One region of the Nonomuraea sp. IBHARD001 genome, then DNA from elsewhere that is predicted to be linked to it. Evidence: riboswitches for the same ligand, from Rfam matches in the RefSeq annotation. Region 1 holds a riboswitch; the other holds the start of a gene.

Evidence for each region. A riboswitch is a leader RNA that binds a small molecule or an ion and turns the genes downstream of it on or off. The one in region 1 is predicted to bind S-adenosylmethionine.
Region 2: it holds a riboswitch for S-adenosylmethionine, as region 1 does, so the genes downstream of both, ACTWNK_RS41465 (aminotransferase class V-fold PLP-dependent enzyme) here and thrC (threonine synthase) in region 1, are expected to answer to the same signal.

The regions. Positions count from the first base shown of each region.
Region 1 covers NZ_JBWBBW010000002.1:8,384,664-8,396,703, reverse strand. The annotation lists gene ACTWNK_RS39840 (ABC transporter ATP-binding protein) at 1-893, shown strand, start outside; gene ACTWNK_RS39835 (hypothetical protein) at 984-1,328, opposite strand; gene ACTWNK_RS39830 (S8 family serine peptidase) at 1,545-2,750, opposite strand; gene ACTWNK_RS39825 (hypothetical protein) at 2,747-3,322, opposite strand; gene ACTWNK_RS39820 (SAM hydrolase/SAM-dependent halogenase family protein) at 3,463-4,269, opposite strand; gene ACTWNK_RS39815 (DUF3263 domain-containing protein) at 4,387-4,704, shown strand; gene otsB (trehalose-phosphatase) at 4,701-5,528, shown strand; gene ACTWNK_RS39805 (hypothetical protein) at 5,564-6,142, shown strand; gene ACTWNK_RS39800 (MFS transporter) at 6,120-7,283, opposite strand; gene ACTWNK_RS39795 (alpha,alpha-trehalose-phosphate synthase (UDP-forming)) at 7,310-8,743, opposite strand; gene ACTWNK_RS39790 (RNA polymerase sigma factor) at 8,802-9,356, shown strand; SAM riboswitch class I at 9,441-9,580, shown strand; gene thrC (threonine synthase) at 9,596-10,849, shown strand; gene ACTWNK_RS39780 (MoaD/ThiS family protein) at 10,880-11,155, shown strand; gene ACTWNK_RS39775 (cold-shock protein) at 11,455-11,655, shown strand; gene groL (chaperonin GroEL) at 12,030-12,040, shown strand, end outside.
Region 2 covers NZ_JBWBBW010000002.1:8,795,118-8,807,157, forward strand. The annotation lists gene panC (pantoate--beta-alanine ligase) at 1-423, opposite strand, end outside; gene ACTWNK_RS41430 (Rossmann-like and DUF2520 domain-containing protein) at 414-1,304, opposite strand; gene ACTWNK_RS41435 (chaplin family protein) at 1,623-1,847, opposite strand; gene ACTWNK_RS41440 (SAM-dependent methyltransferase) at 2,044-2,985, shown strand; gene ACTWNK_RS41445 (cation:proton antiporter regulatory subunit) at 2,988-3,470, shown strand; gene ACTWNK_RS41450 (cation:proton antiporter) at 3,470-4,633, shown strand; gene ACTWNK_RS41455 (cytochrome P450) at 4,634-5,833, opposite strand; gene ACTWNK_RS41460 (TerC family protein) at 5,843-6,586, opposite strand; SAM riboswitch class IV at 6,688-6,803, shown strand; gene ACTWNK_RS41465 (aminotransferase class V-fold PLP-dependent enzyme) at 6,852-8,159, shown strand; gene ACTWNK_RS41470 (DoxX family protein) at 8,170-8,859, opposite strand; gene ACTWNK_RS41475 (NADH-quinone oxidoreductase subunit D) at 8,982-10,151, shown strand; gene ACTWNK_RS41480 (acyltransferase family protein) at 10,148-11,218, shown strand; gene ACTWNK_RS41485 (DUF3180 domain-containing protein) at 11,226-11,681, opposite strand; gene folK (2-amino-4-hydroxy-6-hydroxymethyldihydropteridine diphosphokinase) at 11,678-12,040, opposite strand, start outside.

The DNA of each region.
Region 1 (12,040 bases):
GGGCGGGCGAGACGCTGGGCATCGTGGGCGAGTCGGGCTGTGGCAAGTCCACTCTGGCCAAGCTGCTCATGGCGCTGGAGCGGCCGACCTCGGGCTCGGTGAAGATCGGCGGTCGTGACATCGCCAAGGCGCGCGGCTCCGAGCTGAAGCGGATGCGGCGCAACATCCAGATGGTGATGCAGGACCCCTACACCTCGCTGAACCCGCGTATGACCGTCGGCGACATCATCAACGAGCCGTACGACATCCATACCGATGTGGCGCCCAAGGGGGACCGCCGGCGCAAGGTGCAGGAGCTGCTGGAGGTGGTGGGGCTCAACCCCGACCACATCAACCGCTACCCGCACCAGTTCTCCGGCGGTCAGCGTCAGCGCATCGGCATCGCCCGAGGTCTGGCGCTCCAGCCTGAGATCATCGTCTGCGACGAGCCGGTCTCCGCGCTCGACGTGTCGATCCAGGCGCAGGTCATCAACCTGCTGGAGCGGCTGCAGAGCGAGTTCAACCTGGCCTACATCTTCATCGCGCACGACCTGTCGGTGGTACGCCACATCTCCGACCGCGTCGCGGTGATGTACCTGGGCAAGGTGGTGGAGCTGGGCAAGGACGTCGAGATCTACGACCGTCCTTCGCACCCGTACACGCAGGCCCTGCTCTCGGCCGTGCCGCTGCCGAACCCGGAGGGCCGGGACAACCGGGAGCGGATCATCCTTCAGGGTGACCCGCCGTCCCCGGCCAACCCGCCGTCCGGCTGCCGGTTCCGCACGCGGTGCTGGAAGGCGCAGGAGATCTGCGCGGAGGAGGAGCCCTTGCTGCAGATCAGGCCGGGCACCACGCACGAGAGCGCGTGTCACTTCGCCGAGATCCACGACATCGTGCACGCCACGACCACGTAGCGGGTCGCGGGCACGAAGAGTCGCGAAGAGCATGAAGAAGAGCCCTCCACAGGCGCCTGTGGAGGGCTCTTCCGGTTCGTGCGACTACCGCTACGGGGCGACCGGCGCGGCGGCCGGGGCCACCGCGGCGACCGCGTCGGTGACCGGCGCGACCGCGTCGGTCACCGGGGCGACGGCACCGGTCAGCGAGCCGAGGCCGGGCAGGCCGCCACCGGTCAGCGAACCGAGGCCGGGAATGCCACCGGCGAGGCCCGTGAGCGAGCTGAGGCCGGGGACCGAGGAGCAGAGCTGGTTGAGAATCGGCAGGTTCTCCAGGCCCAGCAGGCACTGCTGCGCGGTCGGAGTTGCGGTCTCGACCTCGGCGTTGGCGACACCGGCGGCACCGAAGAAGGCGACACCGACGATGGCGGACGAGACGAGAATGCGGCGGATCATTGGATATTCCCCCCGAAAGGAAGCACCGGGCGGAGCGTTCGAAGTGCGATCACACTCCGCATCCGGATGGCTACGTTCTGTAGTCGCAGTATCTCTACCCGCAGGTCAAACGTCTAACACCCCCACACTTCGTGGCGATGTCCGTCGAGCCATGACCAAACACTCCTTGGCCGACAGCAGGCACGATTCGGGCGTGTCCCGCTTGACAGGCGACCACTAGGGAACGGCCCCACGCCCCCTGCGCCCGTGTGTCATGAACACCTTGGCCGACATCCCGAAGGCCAGCGCCAGCAGGGCCAGCACGACGAGGAAGCGCGACACCGGCGGCTGGTACGGCGTGCCGCCGAACAGCGAGGCCGGGCTCGACGCCTTCAGCGGCGTGTGTCCCGCCTGCCTGCCCGCCTGACGCAGGGCCAGCAGCGCGCTGGCGACCCCGTGCCCATAGGCCCTGCTGTGCCCGGCCGAAGGCCTGCGCACGGTGCCGCTCTCGATCGCCCGGCGTACCTCAAGGGGCGTCAGGCCGGGATGCGCCGAACGGATCAGCGCGGCGATGCCCGCCACCATGGCGGCGGCCGAACTCGTGCCGTCGCCGATCGTGTAGGCGTCGGAGCCGTCGGCGCTGACCACCTTGGTGCCCGGCGCCACGACCGAGAGGTACTCCTGCCGGTTGGAGAACGACGTGACGGCCAGCCGTTCGTTCACCGCGCCTACGGCGATCACACCGGGATAGGCGGCGGGAAAGTTCTTGCGATTGTTCTGCCCGCCGTCGTTGCCCGACGAGGCGACCAGCACGGCCCCCTTGTCCAGGGCGTACTGCACGGCCTCCTCCTCGGCGGCCGAGCCCTCCCAGGAGCCACTGCCGCCGCCAAGCGACATGCTGATCACATGGGCGCCGTGGTCGGCGGCGTAGCGAATGCCCTTGGCCAGGGCGTCGCCGCCGCTGCGGCGCTTCTCGCGCAGGGGGTCGTCGTTCTCCAGCGTGACCCTGATCGACAGGATCGTCGCCTCGGGCGCTACGCCGATCACACCGCGCTCGCGTGCCGAGCCGTGGCCGCGTCCGGCGATGATGCTGGCCATAGCGGTGCCGTGGTGGCCCCATCGGGTGCTGATGCCCTGGGAGCCGGTGAGGTCGGGGCCGTGCCTGACGGCTCCCGAGAGGTCGGGGTGGCGGGAGTCGACGCCGGTGTCGAGCACGGCGACGGTGATGCCCGCCCCTCGGCTGATCTGCCAGGCCTCGGGCACGCGCAGCCGCTTGAGCTGCCACTGCTGTTGCCTGACGCCGAGCCCGGTGTCCTCGTCGCGCCCGGCCTGCGCGCACACGAACGAGTGCGCCAGGCCGTCGCAGTCGGAGCGGGAGGGGCCGAGCGTGAGCAGCCCGGCGGCCAGGGTGACGGGCAGCAGGGCGGCCAGCAGGCGCGTCACCGGACGAGCCGGCCGTACAGACCCTTGGCCAGTTCGACGGCGAACGTGGCAAGGCGGGGGCTGACCTGACCGAGGTAGGGCCTGCCGTCGCTGTATCCGGCGGCGGTGAGCACGATGTAGCGGCCTTTGCCCGCCTGCACCGAGCCCGCGGCGTACTGGTCGGGACCGAATCGTTCGGCGGCCCCCGGGAAGGCGACCGGCAGCGACGTGGGCGGGCGCAGGCTCGCCTGGACGCGTGCCGGGGTGCGCGGGCGCGACAGTACGGCGATGGCGGCCGTCGCGACGAACGTGCGCGTGCTGTCGGTGTAGGTGGCGCGCAGGGCGGTCATACAGCCGGGCAGCCTCGCCGCCGCCTTGGGCTGCAGGGCGAGGGCGCACGGCGCCTCGGGGGCGACGCCTTCCAGGAGGTAGCTGACGTGCGCTCCTGACGGGCTGCTGCCGGGGAGCTCGGCGGGGAACACCTGGCTCACCGGCCAGGACCGCCATCGGTCGGGTAGGGACGGATCGCTGGTTGGCCAGACCAGCGGCCCGAAGGCGAGTATTCCGGCGAATGCCAGGGACAGTCGGATCACGTCGGCCTCATGAAGGGGGGAGGGACGCTCGGGTCGGTGCATTCTGGCACGCGACTGCCCACCCAATCCGACGCTTCGGTAAACAGACCGATACGCGGGGTAATCAACCTTTGTGAAGCATGCGCCTCATTAGTCCAGTTCTAAAGCACCGGCGACAGCCGCACGTGCGCCCCGGGAGGCAGTCCCAGCCGCTGGGCCGCGTCGCCCGAGTTGACCGCGATGGCGATCAGCCCGGCCGAGTCGGTGAACACCACCAGATCGCCGGGCGGCACCGCCGCGAACGTCTGCCTGAACGGCAACGACAGCCTGCGCCGCCCCAGCCAGACGTCCAGCTTGTCGCCCGCCCTGACGCCGAGCGCGGCCAGATCGGCCGTGGCGATCGACAGCTGGATGTTGCCGAACCCGTCGACCGAGAGCACCTCGCCCTCGATCACGCCCTCGCGCACCGTCGAGGTCGGGGCCGGGAGCGAGACCAGCCGTTCGAGCGGAAGCTCGGGGCCCACGTCCTGCGGCTTGCACCCGGTCGCCAGGCGCGCGGCCACCGGCGAATAGACGTCGCGGCCGTGGAAGGTGGGCGAGACGGGTGTGAGAAAGAACTCCTCGTTGAGGATCTCGTAGGCGGCGTCCGGGCCCCCACAGGCGTGCACGGCCCACGACAGCAGGCCGTTGTCGGGCCCGACGAACACCCGGCCGCCCGCCAGGACGACCACCGCCCTGCGCCTGGTGCCCGCGCCGGGGTCCACGGCGCCGATGTGCACGCCGCGGGGCAGGTAGGGGATCGTCTGCGCCAGGATCGCCGCGCCGCGCCGTACGTCGCCCGAAGGGACCTGGTGGCTGACGTCGATGACACGCGCGGAGGGGGCGAGGCCCGCGATCACGCCGTGGCATGCTGCCACGAACCCGTCGTCCAGCCCGTAGTCGGTGATTAGCGTGATGACTGGGGTCACATCAGGTGACTGTACGTCTCAGCATCCGCCGTGAACACCCGCACAAGGCACATTACGATGGCTTCGGGCCGCGTGCGCGTGACGAGGCGTCGCGCGCCGGAGCTGAGGAGGAAGACCATGGACACTGCACCGGTCAGCGGTGACAGTGCTGCCCAGGACCCCGACGAAGCCGCCCGGACCGCTCATCCCCTCACCGCGAGAGAGACGGAGCTCCTCGCCTTCGAGCGCCAGTGGTGGCGCTACGCGGGCGCCAAGGAGCAGGCCATCCGTGAGAGTTTCGGATTCTCCGCGACCCGTTATTATCAGCTGCTCGGCGAGCTGATCGACAGACCGGAAGCACTCGAAGTGGACCCGATGCTGGTCAAGAGGTTGCGCAGACTGCGCGCCACCCGCCAGCGCGAGCGTGCCGCCCGCAAGCTGGGGATGCGTCCTTGAGCCTGCATACGCCTGTCACCGGTGCGGGAAGGGCCGGCCTGGACATGATCCTGGCCGACCCCGCGGGCGCGATCGTCGGGCTCGACTTCGACGGCACACTGGCGCCGATCGTCGCCGACCCCGGGTCCGCGCGCATCCATCCGGCCGCGCCCGCCGCCCTGGTCGCACTCGGCTCCCTCGTCGGCGCCGTCGTCATCGTCACCGGCCGCCCCGCCGCGACCGCCGTCGAGTACGGCGCCGCGCCGGGCGGGCCAGGCCTGGCCGACGTCCCCGGCCTCGTGGTGCTCGGCCACTACGGCGCCGAGCGCTGGGAGGCGGGCACGCTGACCGCGCCGCCCCCGCATCCCGGTGTGATCGAGGTGCGGGCCGAGCTGTCACGGAGCGACCTCGGGCCCGGCGTCTTCGTCGAGGACAAGGGCAACGCCCTGGCCGTGCACACACGCAGGGCCGCCGACCCGGCAGCCGCCTTCGACCGGCTCAAGGAACCGCTGACCGAGCTCGCCGCCCGCGAGGGCCTGCTGGTCGAGCCCGGTCGCTACGTCATCGAGCTGCGCCCTCCTGGCATGGACAAGGGCGTGGCGCTGACCGGCTTCGTCTCGGCACGCGGCGGGAGGTCGGTGCTGTTCGCCGGGGACGACCTCGGCGACCTGCCCGCCTTCGACGCGGTCGAGTCGTTGCGCGCCTCCGGGATCGGGGGGCTGACCGTGTGCAGCTCGTCGGATGAGGTGGGCGAGCTGGCCAAGCGGGCCGACCTCGTGGTGCGCGGGCCCGACGGGGTCGTGGAGCTGCTCGACGGCCTGGCCGAGGCCCTTCGGCGGCGGTGAAGCAGGTTGCAAGCGGCGCCCGTTACCGTCGCCGCATGACGATCACCGCTATCGCCGCAGCCGCCGCGCTGACCGTGTCCGCCTTCGCCGCTCCCGCCTCCGCCGACGCCTCGGCCACCAGGCCCCTGGAGGTCAGGAAGGGGCTGGTGCTGAACCTGCCCGCCTCGTGGCAGGTCAGCGGGCGCGGCACCGACTGGATCCGCGTCACGACGGGCGCCTGCGCCAAGCCGAAGTCGAAGAACTTCTTCCAGCCGCACTGCGACAGCTTCTGGGTGTTCGGCCCCAAGGCCATCAGGACCGGCCACGAGGGCTTCACCGCATACGAACCGTCCAGGCCGTACTACCCGGCCAGCGATGTGCAGCCGTGCCCGACCAACCGCAGGCTCGGCCAGACCTTCGACGGCCGGATCGCCAAGGGCCACCGTGCGTTCGGCGCCGGGCACACGGCGGACTACCGGGCCTGGAAGGGCGTGTGCATGTCGATGGCGAACGGCCGCAAGTCGGGCGGCTTCACCCAGCGGGAGTGGTTCCTGCCCGTCAGCAAGGTCCTCGTGGTCGACCAGTGGAACACGCCGGGCCTGGCGAAGGTGCTCAGGACGGCCGTCTGGCGCTGAGCACGCCGCCCACGGCCAGGGCGATGATGACGGGGATGATGAGGAACGCCGTGTGCGTGCCGAACCCGTCGGCCAGCGCGCCGAGCAGGAAGGGCCCGATCGCCATCGCCGCGCCCGCCCAGAGCGAGGAGGCGGCCGAGGCGCGGTCGGGCCTGCCCCCCGAGTTCGCGATCACGCCGGACAGGGCCAGCGGGAAGTGCAGTGCCACGCCGATCCCGCTGACGACCAGCCCGGCGTAGCCGAGCACGGGGTGCACGGCCGTCCAGAACACCGCCCACCCCACGCCGGTCACCGCCAGCGCGCCGATGAGCAGCGGCGCCGGCCGCATCCGCAGGGCCAGTCTGGCCCCGCCGAACCTGCCCGCCGCCATCCCCGCCGTGAACGCCGTCAGCCCGGTCGCCGCCGTGGCCGCGCTCAGCCCCGTGCGGGCGGCGAACAGCTCGGCCGCCCACAGGTTGAAGCAGAACTCCAGCGCCACGATGGCGAACAGCACGCCACCGGCGACATGGAAGCGCCAGCCGTACCCGCCGGAGGGTGTGGGGCCGCCGGGTGAGGGCGCGGGTTCGACGGCGACGGGCAGCGCCACCCTGCCCATCGCCAGGGCCAGGGCGACGACGCCGACGGGGGTGAGCAGGAGTGCGGCACGCCAGCCGAGCGCGCTGGAGGCGGCGGCGCTGAGCAGGAAGGAGGCGGCCACCCCGACGGTGACGCCCACGGCGTTGGCCTCGCTGATCGCGGCCGGTCCGGCGGGCCCGTGCAGGTCGCTCAGCGCCGCCATCATCGCGTAGAGCGCGGCCGACCCGAACCCGCTGGCCAGGCCGTACCCGAGCAGGGTCGCGGGCAGCCCGGGGACCAGCACGAGCCCCATCCCCGCGCACATCCCGGCCAGCCCCAGCCAGATCGTCACCCTGCGCCCGAACCTCCTGGTGAGGTACGGCAGCGCGAGCCCGGCGGCGACGGCCCCGACGGCCATCGCGGTGCCGTGCAGGCCCGCCACGGCCTTCGTCAGGCCCTGCTCGATCCTGATCAGGGGTACGGCGGCGCTCAGGCCGTAGATGTAGGTGGCGAAGCAGGACAGCTGGAGGTAGATCAGCCAGGTGGGCCGATCGCGGGTGAGGCGGAGTGTCTGGATCGCGCTCACCCGGCCACCCTTCGGTAAAATTCCCCCTAAAAAGTATCATTCAGGGCGGAAAGCTGCTCGGCCAGCCACCGTCGCGGCGGCAGCGCCGTCGCAGCCGCCCGCAACGCCGCCCCCCGGCGTGCCCGCTCGGCCCTCGGCATCGTCAGCGCCTCGTGCAGCGCCAGCGCCGTCTCGCACACGTCGTAGGGGTTGACCACCAGCGCGTGCGGACCGAGCTCGGCCGCCGCGCCCGCCTCGCGGGAGAGCACCAGGGCGCACTCGGGCGACAGGATCGGCCCCTCCTTGGCGACCAGGTTCATCCCGTCGCGGATCGGATTGACCAGCAGCACGTCGGCCAGGCGGTAGGCGGCCAGCGAGCGCGGGTAGTCGTCGTGCACGTTCAGGTGCAGCGGGGTCCAGTCCTCGGTGGCGAACTCGTCCTCGATCTCCTTGGCGCAGCGCTGCACGGCGGCGGTGTACTCGCGGTACTCGGGCAGGTCGTGGCGCGAGGGGTAGGCGAAGGCCAGATGCACCACCTTGCCGTGCCACTCCGGATGCGAGGCGAGGAACTCGCGATAGGCGGCCAGGCCGCGCACGATGTTCTTCGACAGCTCGGTCCTGTCGATGCGCACGATCAGCCTGCGCTCGCCCACCTGCTCGCGCAGCGCGCTCACGTGCAGCTCCACGTCCGGCTCGGCGGCCCGCTCGCTCAGCGCGTCTCCGTCGACGCCCAGGGCGTGCACGCCGACACGCGTCGTGCGGCCCTCGTGCGTGACGGTGCCGTCGACCTTGTCGACCCGGGCGCCGAGCAGGGCGGCGCAGCAGTCCATGAAGGCGCCCGCCCAGCGCGCGGTGAGGAAACCCGCGTGGTCGGCGCCCAGCACGCCTTCGAGCACCTCGCGTGCCACGTCGTCGGGCAGCAGCGAGAAGTACTCGGGCGGGGCCCACGGCGTGTGCGAGAAGTGCGCGATGCGAAGGTCGGGCCGCTCGGTGCGCACCATCGCCGGGGTCAGCGTCAGGTGGTAGTCCTGCACCATGACCCGCGCCCCGTGCCCCGCCTCCTCGGCCAGCGCCAGTGCGAAGGCGCCGTTGTAGTCGCGGTATGACTCCCATTCACGCCGGAAACGCGCATCGAAGTGCGGCGCGTTGGGGATGTCGTAGAGCAGGTGGTTGACGAACCACAGGGTGGAGTTGGCCACGGCGTTGTAGGCCCGGTGAAAGGTCGTGGGCGGGATGTCCAGCATGCGCAGCGGCCCCGTGTCGTATCCCGCCTCGTCCAGCCGCCCACCCTCGGCCTGCCGTACGGCGACGCGGTCGCCGTCGGAGAGCGCGGCGCAGATCCACAGCACGCCGTCGCGCCCGGCGACGCCCGACAGCGCGGAGACCAGGCCGCCCGCGCCGCGTCTCATGGTCAGCTCGCCCTCGTCGGAGACGGTGAAGGAGACCGGGCCCCGGTTGGAGGCGACGAGCACGCTGTTCATGGACCACACCTTTGACGAAGGTTAACCAATCATGACCCCCGACCATAGGATCCCAGCTATGGCGCTTGATGAGCTAACCGAGGAACTCGCCCGCACAGCCGCCGGTGGCGACCACCGGGCGCTCGGCGAGCTGCTGCGGAGGATCGAACCCGACGTGCTGCGGCACTGCGCGCGCATCCTGCCCTACCAGCAGGACGCCGAGGAGGCCTGCCAGGACACGCTGCTGGCCGTCGCGCGCAACATCGCGCGGTTCGAGGGGCGGGCCAGGTTCAGCACCTGGCTGCACATCGTGACGGCCAACTGCGCGCGCACCACCTACCGCACGCTCAAGCGGCGCGCGGCCGAGCAGTCCTCGGACGACGTCCTGCAGCAGAAGCCGGACCCGAGGCGGGTCAGTGTGATCGCCGGATCGCGGCTCGACCTGCTCGACGTGATGGAGGCGCTGGAGGCCGACAAGCCCGATCTGGCCCAGGCCCTGGTGCTGCGCGACATCGTGCAACTGGACTACAACGAGGTCGCCGAACAGCTCGGAATCCCGCTCGGCACGGCGAAGTCGCGCATCCACCAAGCACGCAAGTACGTGCAGCAGGCGCTCGGCGAGGCCTATCAATGAGATGACTTGTCTCATGCAGTGAGACGCATGGTCAGTTCACGGGTTCGGCCAGGTAGAGTGCTGGACAGCTCGACAACTTCATATTGCTCATCCAGAGGGGTGGAGGGACCGGCCCTGCGAAGCCCCGGCAACCTCCCGGACTGATCTCGTGACGTGACGAGGCCGACCGGGACGAGGTGCCAATTCCGGCCTGTGATCAGGGTGGTCGCAGGCGAAGATGAGGGAAAGGCCTCGCTTCCATGGCGCTCGCAACCACGTCAGCCCCCACCACGGTCGACTTCGGCCCCGCCGCCGCGCTCTCCTGTCGCGAATGCGGCACGCGCTACGACCTCGGTCCGAGCTTCGCCTGTCTGGAGTGTTTCGGGCCACTCGAGGTGGCCTACTCCTTCGGTGACGTGACCCGCTCCCAGATCGAGTCGGGACCGGCCAACATCTGGCGATACCGTTCGCTGCTGCCCGTCCCCGTCGACGTGGCGACCAAGCCCAACATGAACCCCGGCTGGACCAAGCTCGTCAAGGCCGACAACCTGGCCCGCGCGCTCGGCCTTCGCTCGCTGCACGTCAAGGACGACTCGGGCAACCCCACCCACTCCTTCAAGGACCGCGTGGTCGCCATCGCCGTCGAGGCGGCGCGCAACTTCGGCTTCCACACGCTGTCGTGCTCGTCCACCGGCAACCTGGCCGGAGCCGTGACCGCCGCGGCCGCCCGCGCCGGGCTCGAGTCGTGCGTGTTCATCCCCGCCGACCTCGAAGAGGCCAAGATCACCATGGCCCGCGTGTTCGGCGGCAAGCTCGTCGGCATCGACGGCACCTACGACGAGGTCAACCGCTTCTGCTCGGAGCTGATCGGCGACCCGCTGGGCGACAAGTGGGGCTTCGTCAACGTCAACCTCAGGCCGTACTACGCCGAGGGGTCCAAGACGCTGGCCTACGAGATCGCCGAGCAGCTCGGATGGCGCATCCCGGACCAGATCGTTATTCCGGTGGCGTCAGGCTCGCAGCTGACGAAGATCGACAAGGCGTTCAAGGAGCTCATCGCGCTCGGTCTGGTCGACGACAAGCCGTACAAGATCTATGCGGCCCAGGCCACCGGGTGCTCGCCGGTCGCCACCGCGTACAAGGCCGGGCACGACGTGGTGCAGCCGGTCAAGCCGGACACGATCGCCAAGTCGCTGGCCATCGGCAACCCGGCCGACGGGCCTTACGTGCTCGACATCGCCAGGCGCACCGGCGGTGCGGTCGAGGACGTGAGCGACGCCGAGGTCGTCGAGGCGATCAGGCTGCTGGCCACCACCGAGGGCATCTTCGCCGAGACGGCGGGCGGTGTGACGGTCGGCGTGCTGAAGAAGCTGGTCGAGACCGGTCAGCTCGACCCCGACGCCGAGACCGTCGTGCTCAACACCGGCGACGGGCTCAAGACGCTCGACGCGGTCTCCGCGGGTCCCAGCGCGGTGATCAGGCCCTCGCTCGACGCCTTCCGCGCCGCTCTGTAAGACCTCTGTAGAACCTTAGGAGTAACAATCATGAGCGTTTCCGTGCGGATCCCCACCATTCTGCGCACCTACACCGATGGCAGCTCCGAGGTGAGCGGCGAGGGCGCGACGCTGAGCGAGGTTCTGCGCAAGCTCGACGTCGACTACCCGGGGATCGGCGCCCGCATTCTGGATGAATCGGGCAAGATCCGTCGTTTTGTCAACGTCTACGTCGGGGATGAGGATGTCCGTTTCGCCGACGGTCTGGAGACCGCGACGCCGGACAACGTGCAGATTTCCATCATTCCCGCGGTCGCGGGCGGCTGACGCCGAGGTGCTCCGGTCGCGTGCGGCCGGCCCTCCCCACTGATCCGACCTGGAAGACCTCGCCGTGTAGCCGGTGAGGTCTTCTGTGTTTTCTGGCGCTGAAGTGTTTTATTTTGAACTAACCAAAAGACCAAAGGAAATGTCTGGAGAAGTAGTTTTCTTGTTGACTCTGTTGCCCTACGGCATGCCACAGGTATGGTCGAGGACGATCGTCTTGGCGATTTCCCCATAAGTCGGGACGATCGCGGATCTCGCGGAGGAATGGGCGGGGTTCGGAGCCCAGTAAGAGGAGTCGGAAAGTGGCGCAGGGCACCGTCAAATGGTTCAACGCGGACAAGGGATACGGCTTCATTGCGGTAGACGGTGGTAAGGATGTTTTCGTCCATTACTCAGCAATCATGATGGACGGCTACCGCGCTCTCGAGCAGGGCCAGCGGGTCGAGTTCGAGATCACGCAGGGCCAGAAGGGCCCCCAGGCGGAATCCGTCAGGGCGGTCTGAGCATCCGTCAGGCCGGCATCGGCGGCTCACACGGCAACGCAGTCCGTGTCGATCCGTATCCGGTCCTGATCGGCTCATGTGTTCCTTGTCAGCTCTAGTGCTCGGGCCCGGTCCCCTGGGGATCGGGCCCGCGTGTGCGTCACGACCCAAATGTCTGGTCTGCCCGGCCTCCATCTGACCTGGGGTGACAGGTCGCTGGCTTGCACTCGACCAGGTAGAGTGCTAAACAGTTCGTTGGCACTCTCTACAGGCGAGTGCCAACACGGGGATCGAGGCGATGGGGCCTGCCGAACGGATGTGCGGGCCCACCATGCCGTCGCGGGCGTCGGCTCGATCCGCTGCAAGCCACCCTGTTATCTGGGAGGTCTAGCCTTATGGCAGCCAA
Region 2 (12,040 bases), 410 kb from region 1:
GGCGACGTCCGGCTGGACCAGGTTGAGCAGCTTGAGCACCACGGTCAGCACGCCGTCGAAGTGGCCCGGCCGGAACGCCCCCTCGACGATGGCGCCCATGTGCCCGGCCGACACGCCCACCTGACGGTCGGGCAGGTACATCTGCTCGGGGCTCGGACTGAACACCACCTCGACGCCTTCGGCCGCGCAGACCTCCAGGTCGGCCTCGAACGTGCGCGGGTAGCGCGAGAAGTCCTCGCCGGGACCGAACTGCAGCGGATTGACGAAGATGCTCACCACGACGTGGTCGGCACGCTCGGCGGCCAGGCGCATGAGCGAGCGGTGCCCCTCGTGCAGGGCGCCCATCGTGGGCACCAGCGCCACTCGCCCGGCGCCGCGCGCCTTGACCAGTTCGGCGCGGTCGCCCGCGACGATCACGTCCATATGTTGCCTCCCAGGGCGTCCAGGAGCCGCTCGGCGGCCTCGGGCTTGAGCAGTCCGGCGGCCAGCGCCCGGTCGGCCGTGAGCCTGGCGAGTGCGACGTAGGCGTCGGCCGCCTCGGGCGCGGCCAGGATGAGGGCGTCGACGTGCCTGCGCACGGTGCCCGCGTCCCCCCTGACGACGGGTCCGGTCAGCGCGCCGATGCCCATCCGCAGCACGTTGTCGAGCGCGGCCCCGAGCAGCGGCCCGAGCATGCGGCCCGGATGGTCGACGCCGATGCGGGTGAGCAGCTCGGACGACTCGGCGATGAGCGTGACCATGTGGTTGGCCGCTCCCGCCAGGGCCGCGTGGTACAGCGCGCGGTCGGCGTCGGCGATCCAGACCGGCTCGCCGCCCATCTCGATGACCAGGGCCTCGGCGATCGGGCGCAGCACCTCGGGCGAGGTGACGCCGAACGAGCAGCCGGTCAGCCTGGTGAGGTCGTCGTCCCGGCCGGTGAAGGTCATGACGGGATGCAGGGCGAGCGGCAGTGCGCCCTCGTGGGTGGCCGGGTCGAGCACCGAGAGGCCGTAGGCGCCGCTGGTGTGCACGAGCAGCTTGCCCCTGAGGTCGGCGCCGGTCGCGACCAGGCCGGACACCAGGTCGGGCAGCGCGTCGTCGGGCACGGTCAGCAGGATGAGCTCGGCCGCGGCGACGACGTCGTCGGCCCGGCTGGTGGCGACGCCGAGCCGTTCGACCGCCCAGCGTTGCGAGCTGTCGGACACGCCGCTCGCCGCGACGACACGGTGTCCGGCCTGCGTGAGTGCGGCGCCGAGCACCGATCCGACCTTGCCGGCACCGAGCACGCCTACGGACAGCCGTGCCGGCCGATCACCTACGTCCATGACGCCCCGATTCCTCCGACCCAGGTGGCACTGCCGTCAGAGTAACGGGCGACTCGGAGATCCAGCGTGACCGGGGTTTTGCCGCATGTTGAGGTCACGACATATCGGACACGGGCATACAAATGACATAACCCCCTGTCGGAGGAACGCAAGAGGGGAGACGAACGGGCGCCGAGCCCGAAGTGGACCCGACGCCCGCGCACCTCACTCGGCCGGCCAACCGCCGACTGACCGGCCACGCTTTTCCCGCCCATCCGGGCCCGCCAGGGGCTCCGCCGCCCCGAAGGACCCGGGTGGGCTCATGTCATGCTCGCCGGGTCAGTGCCGCTCGACCTCGACCGAGGCGCCACCCTGGCAACCGGCGATGGCCGTGCCGAGGATGCCGATGGCGTTGCCGCAGACGTTCACCGGGATCGAGATCGGGGCGAAGATCTGGTTGCCGGACACCACGCCGCTCTTGCCGCTGGTGATGTCGGCGTGCGCGGGTGTGGCCAGGGCCGCCATGGCGACGATGCCGGCCAGGACGAGGGTCTTCTTCAACACTGGGGTTCCTTTCGGGGTTCGGCTGCTCCAGGGCCTCCGGCGACCGAACCGCGCCCGATGGGGGACGGGCCGGGGCGGGTGCACCGGGTGGCTGCGAGTAACGCTAGCGCAAAAGAATCACAATACGTAGTAACGACATCACTCAGCGTGTCATGAGATACCGTTCCCATGCATGTGGCTCAGCTGGCGTGCCGCCATGGAACACGCGCTCTACGGCGAGGCCGGCTTCTACCTCACCCAGCGCCCGTCGGGCCACTTCCGCACCTCGGTCAGCGCCTCCACCGCGTTCGCCGACGCCGTGCACACGCTGCTGCGCCAGGTCGACGAGGAGCTCGGCGGCCCGGCGGTGCTCGACCTGGTCGACATCGGCGCGGGCGAGGGCGCGCTCGTCACCCACGTGCTGGCCGCCGCCTCCCCCGGCCTGCGGGCCAGGCTGCGCGTCACCGCCGTCGACCTGTCGCCCAGGCCGGCCCACCTGCCCGCCGCGATCGGCTGGCGGCACGACCTGCCATCGGGCGTCACGGGGCTGGCCGTGGCCAACGAGTGGCTGGACAACGTGCCGCTCGACGTGGCCGAGCTGACCTCCGAAGGGCCTCGGCTGATCGAGGTGCACACCGGGACCGGGGCCGAGCGGCTCGGCCCGCCGCCCTGCGCCGAGGACGTGCGCTGGTTGCGCCGGTGGTGGCCGCATCCCCGCGTCGGCACCCGCGCCGAGATCGGCCGTACCCGTGACGCCGCGTGGGCCGCGGTCCTCCAGCGGCTGACCAGAGGCAGGGCCGTGGCCGTGGACTATGCACACCCTGTGGAGGACCGCCCGCCGTACGGATCGCTCACCGGGTATCGCGACGGCTCCCTGGTCAAGCCGATCCCCGACGGCTCCTGCGACATCACCGCGCACGTGGCGCTCGACGCCTGCGCCGAGGCGGGCCTGCGCGCGGGGGCCGCGACGAGCGAGCTGACCACGCAGCGGGCGGCGCTGCGCGCACTCGGCCTGCTGGGCGCGAGACCGCCGATCGAGCGGGCGGGCACCGATCCACGCGGCTACCTGCGTGCCCTCGCTCGTGCCTCCGAGGAGGCGGAACTGATTGACTCGTCCGGCCTGGGCAGCTTTGGGTGGTTAAACCAGCTACGTTATTAGTTGTGGAGATCGAACAGACCACCCTGCCGGGAATAGGGCTCAAACACGAGTTCACCACCCAGTCGGGACGCCGCATCGCGATCGTGTCGCACCGCACGGGCCGTCGTGACCTCGTCATCTATGACAAGTCCGACCCCGACCGCGCGTGCGAGGCCGTCAAGCTCAATGACGAGGAGGCCGACGCCCTCGTCGAACTCCTCGGCGCTCCTCGCATCGTGCAGCGGCTCAACGCCCTGCATCGCGAGGTCGAGGGCCTGGAGAGCCTCCAGATCCCGATCGCGCCCGGCTCGCCGTACGCGGGCAGGCCCATGGGTGACGCCAGGATCCGTACGCGGACGGGAGCGTCGGTGGTCGCGGTGGTCCGCGCGGGTCAGGTGCACGCCAGTCCCACACCTGACTTCGTCTTCGCCCCAGGCGACGTCGTGGTCGTCGTCGGCGACCAGCAGACGACCACCGGCGCCGCCGACATTCTCACGGACGGCTAGTGCATACGGCGATTCTCTTTCTCGAACTCGGCGGGGTCATTCTCGCCCTTGGCGTGCTCGGAGCGCTCGCGCTGCGCTTCGGAATCTCCCCCATCCCCCTCTACCTCGTCGCCGGTCTCGCCTTCGGGACCGGCGGCATCCTCCCCCTGGCCACCAGCGAGGACTTCATCGCGGTAGGCGCGGAGCTCGGCGTCATCCTGCTGCTGCTGACGCTCGGACTCGAGTACAACGCCAGTGAACTGGTCGGCAGCCTCAAGGGCAGTGCCGTGGCCGGTCTGGTCGACATGGTGCTCAACGCGGCGCCCGGCGTGATCGTGGCGCTGGCACTCGGCTGGGGGCCCGTCGCGGCCGTCGCCATGGGTGGCGTCACGTACATGACATCGTCCGGCATCACCGCCAAGGTGCTGTCCGACCTCGGCTGGATCGGTAACCGCGAGACGCCCGTCGTGCTGTCACTGCTGGTCTTCGAGGACCTGGCGATGGCGGTCTACCTGCCGGTGCTGACCGCGATGCTGGCCGGGGTCGGCTTCGTCAGCGGCGCCGTCACCGTCGGCATCGCACTGGCGACCGTCACCATCGTCCTCGTGGTGGCGTTGCGCTTCGGGCGGTTCATCGAGGCCTTCGTGGCCAGTCCGAACAACGAGGTGCTGCTGCTCAAGGTCGTCGGCCTGGCGCTGCTGGTGGCGGGCATCGCCCAGCAGTTGCAGGTCTCGGCCGCCGTCGGGGCCTTCCTCGTGGGCATCGCCCTGTCCGGTGAGCTCGCACACGAGGCGCGTGCCCTGCTGATGCCGCTGCGCGATCTGTTCGCCGCGGTGTTCTTCGTCTTCTTCGGTCTGCAGACCGACCCGTCCAAACTCGGGCAGGTCGCCGGGCTCGCCGCACTGCTCGCGGTGATCGGCATCGTCACCAAGCTGCTGACGGGCGCCTTCGCGGCGAAGAGGGCGGGAATAGCCAGGGCGGGCCGGGTACGGGCGGGCATCGGGCTGATACCCAGGGGCGAGTTCAACATCGTCATCGCCGGTCTCGCCGTGGCCGCCGGTGCGCATCCCGACCTGGGACCGCTCGCGGCGGCGTACGTGCTGATCCTGGCCGCGTTCGGACCGCTCGCGGCCAGGATGCTGCAACCGTTGATCGCGCGGATCGCCCACGCGCAACCCGGCTGATCAGATGGCGACGTCCAGGGAGCGGAGCCCTCGGATGACATAGCCGGGATTCCACACCGGCTCGGCGAGCAGCTCCATGTTCGGCGCCTTGCGCAGCAGGGCGCCGAACGACTCCACCAGCTCCACCCTGGCCAGCGGCGCGCCGAGACAGAAGTGGATGCCCGCCCCGAAGGAGATGTGCGGGTTGTCCACCCGGCCCACGTCCAGCCTGTCGGGCTCGTCGAACACCTCGGGATCGCGGTTGGCCGAGCCGAACAGCAGCGCGACCTCGACGCCCTTGGGGATGGCCACCCCGCCGACCTCGATGTCCTCCAGCACCCAACGCTCGAACATCTGCAGCGGGGTGTCCCAGCGCATCAGCTCCTCGATCGCGGTCGGGAGCAGCGAGTGGTCGGCGCGCAGCCTGGCCAGCTCCTCCGGATTGCGGAACAGCGACCACCAGCCGTTGCCGGTCACATTGACCGTGGCCTCGTGCCCGGCGTTGAGCAGCAGCACGCAGGTGCCGACCAGCTCGTCCTCGGTCAGCCTGTCGCCCTCGTCGGCGACCTGGGCCAGCAGGCTGATCAGGTCGTCGCCCGGGTTCTTGGCCCGCTCCCTGGCCAGCACCTTGAGGTAGTCGGAGAACTCCTGTGCGGCGCGCACGGCGGTGTGCTGGGTCTGCTCGGAGGGCTTGAGCTCGTACATGCCGCAGATGTCGGCCGACCACGGCCGCAGCAGGTGCCTGTCGGACTCGGGCACGCCCAGCATCTCGGCGATCACCGTCACCGGCAGCGGCTCGGCCACCTCGGAGATCAGGTCGCCGCCTCCCTTGGCCACGAAGGCGTCGACCAGGCTCTCGGCCATCTCGTGCACCCTCGGGCGCAGCGACTCCACCATGCGCGGTGTGAACGCCTTGGAGACCAGCCTGCGCAGGCGGGTGTGGACCGGCGGCTCGACGTCGAGCATGCCGGCCCTGACCACCCGCCAGAACGGCTCCTGGAACTCGGGCTCGCCCTGCTGCCCGAACTCCTCGTGCGAGGCGACGTGCAGATAGGAACGGCCGAGCCGCCGATCGCGCAGCAACGCGTTGACATCGGCGTGCCTGGCCACCAGCCACTGGCCCGTCGGCTCGAAGAAGCTGACCGGCGCCTGCTGCCGCAACTCGGCGTATGCGGCGTACGGGCTGGCTACGAAATCCGGATTCCAGGGATCAAAGCGCACCACTTCATGCTAGTCGGCCGACTCCGTGCTCTGACTTTCGACCGCCTTGGCCCGGCTGCGCACCCTGATGTTGAGCAGCTCCACAGCCAGCGAGAACGCCATGGCGAAGTAGATGTAGCCCTTGGAGATGTGCTGCCCGAGGCCCTCGGCGATGAGCACCACGCCGATGAGGATGAGGAACGACAGCGCCAGCATCTTGATGCTCGGGTGCTTGTCCACGAAGCGCGAGATCGGCCCCGAGGCGAAGAGCATGACCAGCACCGACACGATCACGGCCGCGATCATCACACCGAGCTCGTCCACCATGCCGACCGCGGTGATCACCGAGTCGAGCGAGAACACGATGTCGAGCACCATGATCTGCAGGATCACCGAGGTGAAGGACACGGGCTTGCCGTTCTTCTTCGACCCGTGCTCCTTGTGCTCCATCGCGGAGCCGATCTCCAGCACGCTCTTGGCCAGCAGGAACAGACCGCCGAACAGCAGGATGAGATCCCGGCCCGATATCTCCTGCCCGAGCACCACGAACAGCGGCGCGGTGAGTTTGACCACCCAGCTCAGGGCGAACAGCAGAGCCAGGCGGCTGATCAGGGCGGCGGCCAGACCGAGCACGCGGGCCCGGTCTCGCTGTTCGGGCGGGAGCTTTCCCGCCAGGATCGAGATGAAGATGATGTTGTCGATTCCCAGCACGATCTCCAGCGAGACCAGTGTGAGGAAGCCGATCCAGATTTGCGGGTCGGTCAGCCAGTCCATGACATGCCTTAACGAGCGAAGGTTTGCAGAAGTTCGCCGATCTCATGATCACATCTGGACTTGCGGAATCGGGCCAAGCGTCGGTTATAGTTCGGGCTGTAGGTCATGAGTGCCAGCACACAGCCCCGGCTTGCTGGCCGGCAACCCTCGCGCTCGCGGCGGGGTGCCCCGGGTGAGGACCTGGCCTGTCACGAGGTGTGGCAGGCAAGCGCGGGCCAGCCGACATCGCCACGGCCGAGGTCCGATGACCTTCTGGAGGCCTGGCGTGTCCACTCTGACGATCTTCAACGGCTCCGTACCCGCCCAGACGTCACCCGCCCAGACGTCCGTCGTGGCCGACGTGCCCGACGCCCGGGCGCTGCCCGCCGTGCTCGGGGCCGATCTAGAGGTGCCGGTCAAGGGGGGCCGGCTGGTCTCCTACGCCAACCTCGACTACGCGGCGAGCGCGCCGTGTCTCGAGCCGGTGAGCGCGGCCGTGGCCTCGGCGCTCCCGGCCTACTCCAGCGTCCACCGCGGCGCCGGTTACGCCTCGCAGCTCACGACCGCACGCTACGAGCAGGCCAGGCACACCGTGCGCGCTTTCGCCGGGGCCAGGCCCGACGACGCCGTCGTGTTCACGCGCAACACCACCGACGCCACCAACCTGCTCGCCTCGTGCCTGCCCGAAGGCACGACCGTCGTCGTCTTCGACACCGAGCACCACGCCTCGCTGCTGCCCTGGCCCGATGCCGTGCGTCTCGCGCCTCCGGCCTTCCCCGGCGAGGCCGTGCGCGCCGTCGACGAGGCGCTGGCCGCCGTCGAGGGGCCCAAGCTGCTGGTCGTGACCGCCGCCTCCAACGTCACGGGCGAGCTGTGGCCGATCGCCGCGCTGGCCCACATCGCGCATCGGCACGGCGCCCGCATCCTCGTCGACGCCGCCCAGCTCGTCCCGCACCGCAGGCTGAACCTGACCGCGCTCGACCTCGACTACGTGGCCTTCTCCGGGCACAAGCTGTACGCGCCCTTCGGTGCGGGCGTGCTGATCGGCAGGCGGGACTGGCTGGCCGACTCCGAGCCGTACCTGCGGGGCGGCGGCGCCACCAAGGCGGTCACCGACGAGGGCGTGGAATGGGTGCAGGACGCCGAGCAGCTGCACGAGGCGGGCACGCCGAACGTGCTGGGCGCCATCGCACTGGCCGCCGCCTGCGACGCGCTGTCGGCGACCGGCTGGAACGCCCTCGTCCGCGAGGAGGAGCGCCTGATCGCCAGACTGCGCGCGGGCCTGGCCGACATCCCGGCGGTGCACGAGCTGTCGCTGTGGGGCCCCGAGCACCCGAGGGTGGGCATCGTCTCGTTCGTCGTCGACGGCTTCACCGCACGCGAGGTGGCCGAGGCGCTGTCGTCGGAGTACGGCATCGGCGTGCGTGACGGGAAGTTCTGCGCCCACCCCTTCGTCAGGTACCTGCTGGACGCCTCCGACGGCGGCTGCGAGGACGGCACCGCATCGGCCGTGCGCGCCTCCATCGGGCTCGGCTCCACGCAGGAGCACGTCGACCGCCTGGTGACGGCCCTGCGCGAGCTGACCTCGCGCTGAGCCGCCGCCGCTACGTGCGCGGTTCCTGCTTGTGCTGGTCGGCGAAGAGGGCGTCGATGTCCCTGAGGTCCTCCTCGCTCCACTCCTGCCCGCCGGAGGTGGCCCTCGGCCCGGGTACGGCGGGCTGCGGCGCGGTGGGGTCGTCCATGACCTGGGCCTGCCTGCCCTGCTTGGGCAGCGGCAGTTCGGGAGCCGCCGCCGGGTCGGGTGTGATGACCGTGACGCCGGACGGCGGTTCGGGTGCGGCACGCCGTACCTCGGCCTGCTGTTCGGCCGCCCGGCGCTCGGCGCGCCTGCCGAACATGGCGGCGAAGATGCCGTCGATGCCGATCCTGCCTCCGCCGAGCGCCAGGAACAGCACGCAGGCGGCGGCGAGCGAGCCCACGAGCTCCCAGCCGTTGTCGGTGACGAACACCCCGTTCATCCCGTGCACGTACACGATCGCGCCGACCGAGACCACCAGCAGCGCCAGCGCGGCCAGCCTGACCAGCAGGCCGAGGATCAGGAAGGCGCCTCCCACCATCTCGGCCAGCGAGGTGAAGGTGGCGGCCAGCTGTGGTTGCGGCACTCCCGCCTGGGTGAACATCGTCGTCGTCGCGTCCAGGCCCGCGTCCCACTTCTTCCATCCGTGCGCGACGAAGATCACGCCGATGGTGACACGAGCGATCAGGGCGGCGATATCAAAGGTGACTCGCTTCATCCTGAAACTCCCCCCATTCACGACATTTCTCCCCGCTTCACCTGCGAAGATGCGGTTTCATACCGTTCCTTGACCATTGACCGTGCTGGCCCCCGTCCACCGCCGGTGGCAGCATGGCGGGTATGACAGAACGGGTGGTCGGAATCGGCGCCGGTGCCGCACTGGTCGGCACGCACGCCGACAAGGAGCTCGCCACCGAGGACATGATCCTCAACATCGGCCCGCAGCACCCGTCGACACACGGGGTGCTGCGCCTGCGCATCACGCTCGACGGCGAACGCATCAGCGCGGCCGAGCCGATCATCGGCTACATGCACAGGGGCGCGGAGAAGCTGTTCGAGGTCCGCGACTACCGCCAGATCATCATGCTGGCCAACCGGCACGACTGGCTGTCGGGCTTCGCCAACGAACTCGGCGTCGTGCTGGCCGTCGAACGGCTGCTCGGCATGGAGGTGCCGGTCAGGGCCGTGTGGGCGCGCACGCTGCTGGCCGAGCTCAACCGGGTGCTCAACCACCTGATGTTCCTCGGCTCCTATCCGCTGGAGCTCGGCGCCATCACCCCGCTGTTCTACTCCTTCAACGAGCGCGAGCGGGTCCAGGCCGTGATGGAGGAGATCTCCGGCGGGCGCATGCACTACATGTTCAACCGGGTCGGCGGGCTCAAGGAGGAACTGCCGGCGGGCTGGCTCGGCCGCGTCGCCGACACCCTCACCGAGGTACGCCGCCGCCTGCCCGACATCGAGAACCTGCTCCTCGGCAACGAGATCTTCCTGGCCAGGACCAGAGGCGTGGGCGTCCTGCACCGCGACACCATCCTGCAGTACGGCGTCAGCGGCCCCATCGCCAGAGCCTCCGGCGTCGACTTCGACCTGCGCCGCGACGAGCCGTACCTGGCCTACGCCGAGCTGCCCGTCAAGGTCGTCACCCGGACCGAAGGCGACTGCCTGGCCAGGTTCGAGGTGCTGCTCGAACAGGTCAAGGTCTCGCTCGACCTCGCCGAGATCTGCGTCGAGCGGCTGCGCGAGCTGCCCCAGGGGCCGATCAACCAGCGACTGCCCAAGGTGCTGAAGGTCCCGGAGGGCCACACCTACGCCTGGACCGAGAACCCGCTCGGCATCAACGGCTATTACCTGGTCTCCAAGGGCGACAAGACGCCGTGGCGCATGAAGTTGCGCTCGGCCTCGTACAACAATGTGCAGGTGCTACGCGAAATGTTGCCAGGCAATCTGGTCGCCGACATGGTGGCGATCCTCGGTTCGATGTTCTTCGTGGTCGGCGACATCGACAAGTGAAGACCGAGCGCGACAAGTACGTCGACTGGCTGCGCGCCCTCAGCCTGATCGTCGTGGTGGTGTGGCACTGGGCGTTCACCATCCTGCAGTGGGGTCCCGAAGGGCCGTCCCCGACCAGTCCGCTCGGCTTCACCTCGGGCCTGTGGATCCTCACCTGGCTGCTGCAGGTGCTGCCGCTGTTCTTCTATGTCGGCGGGCACGTCCACCTGCTGTCGTGGCAGCGCGCCCAGGCCCGCGGGGTCGGCATCGGCGCGTTCGTGCTGCGCCGGATCAAGGCGCTGGCCGTGCCCGCGCTGACGCTGTCGGGCGTGTGGATCGCGATCGGCGTGACGATCACGCTGATGTTCCGGATCGAGTGGGTCTGGCGCGTGGTGCTGCTCGTGCTCAGCCCGCTGTGGTTCCTCGGCGTCTACCTGGTCCTCATCGCGCTGCTGCCGATCTCGCTCTGGCTGCATCGGCGCTACGACGTGCTGACCCTCATCTGGCTCGGCGGCGCCGCGCTCGTGGTCGACGTGGTACGGCTGCGCTACGGGGTGGAGTGGATCGCCTGGCTGAACATGCTGTTCGTCTGGGGGCTGGCCCACCAGGCCGGGTTCTTCTACGACCGGGTGGTCGCACTGCCACGGCGCTACGACTTCGCCGTGCTGTGGACCGGGCTGTTCGCCCTGGTCGGGCTGGTCTACTCCGGGCTGTATCCCGGCTCGATGGTCGGCGTGCCCGGCGACAAGCTGTCCAACATGGCGCCGCCGACCTTCGTCATCGTGGCGCTGCTCATCTTCCAGATCGGGCTGGTGGAGGTGCTGCGCCCGGCCATGGAACGCCTGCTGGAGCGTCCGCGCTGGAGCCGGGTCAACGAGGTCATCAACCGATTCGCCCTGCCGTTGTTCCTCTTCCACACCACCGGCATGGCCATCGCGCTGGCGCTCGGCTGGTGGCTGTTCGGGCACCTGGGGCAGGAGGTGCCGCCGGACCTCGTGTGGTGGCTGGAGCGCCCTCTGGCCATCCTCGGGCCGCTGCTGTGCACCCTGCCGGTCATCTGGCTGTTCGGCAGGCGCACGACGCGCTGAACGGCCGCTACGGCCGCTCGGGCTCGCTCGGGTCCTTGGGCGCGCGGCAGCAGTACTCCAGATAGAGGGCCGCCGCGATGAGGACCACGAACGCCAGGAAGGAGCCGGTGGCGATGAAGAAGTCCTCGCGCGGCCGCTCGCGGTCGAGCAGTTGCACCGTGTGCAGGGTGAAGCCGCCGAACAGGCCCGCGAAGATCGCCCCCGCGTAGGCCGACGCCTTGGCCAGGGCCGCCAGCCTGGCGACGGCCAGCGGCTCGACGGGCTTGGTGTCGGGCTTGCGGGCGATCCTGGCCCTGGTCATCGAGCCGGTGTAGGCCTCGCCGACCGCCAGCAGCAACACCGTGGGGATGGCCGTCCACGGCACCATCGGCAGCGTGGCGTAGAACATGCGCACGATCATCCAGGTGAGCAGCGCCACGACGACGACGATGACGGCGAGCGGCGCGACACGTGTCGGCTTCACGACGGCCCCTGGAGCGTGCGATCGGTGCGCAGCCGCACACCCTGCTGGTCGAGGCCGGGCAGGATCTGGGCGATCTGGCCGTGGCCGGGGATGACGGCCACCGGGTCGAGCAGCACCCACGGCACGAGCACGAAGGCGCGCTCGTGTGCCCTCGGGTGCGGCAGGGTGAGCTCGGGGTCGTCCGAGACGGTGTCGCCGACCAGGATGAGGTCGACGTCGATCGTGCGCGGGCCCCAGCGCTCGGAACGCACCCTGCCGAGTGAGTTCTCCACACCCTGGGTGCGGTCCAGCAGCGTGCGGGGGTCGAGGGTGGTCTCGGCCAGCACGACGGCATTGAGGTAGGCGCCCTGCTCGGGGCC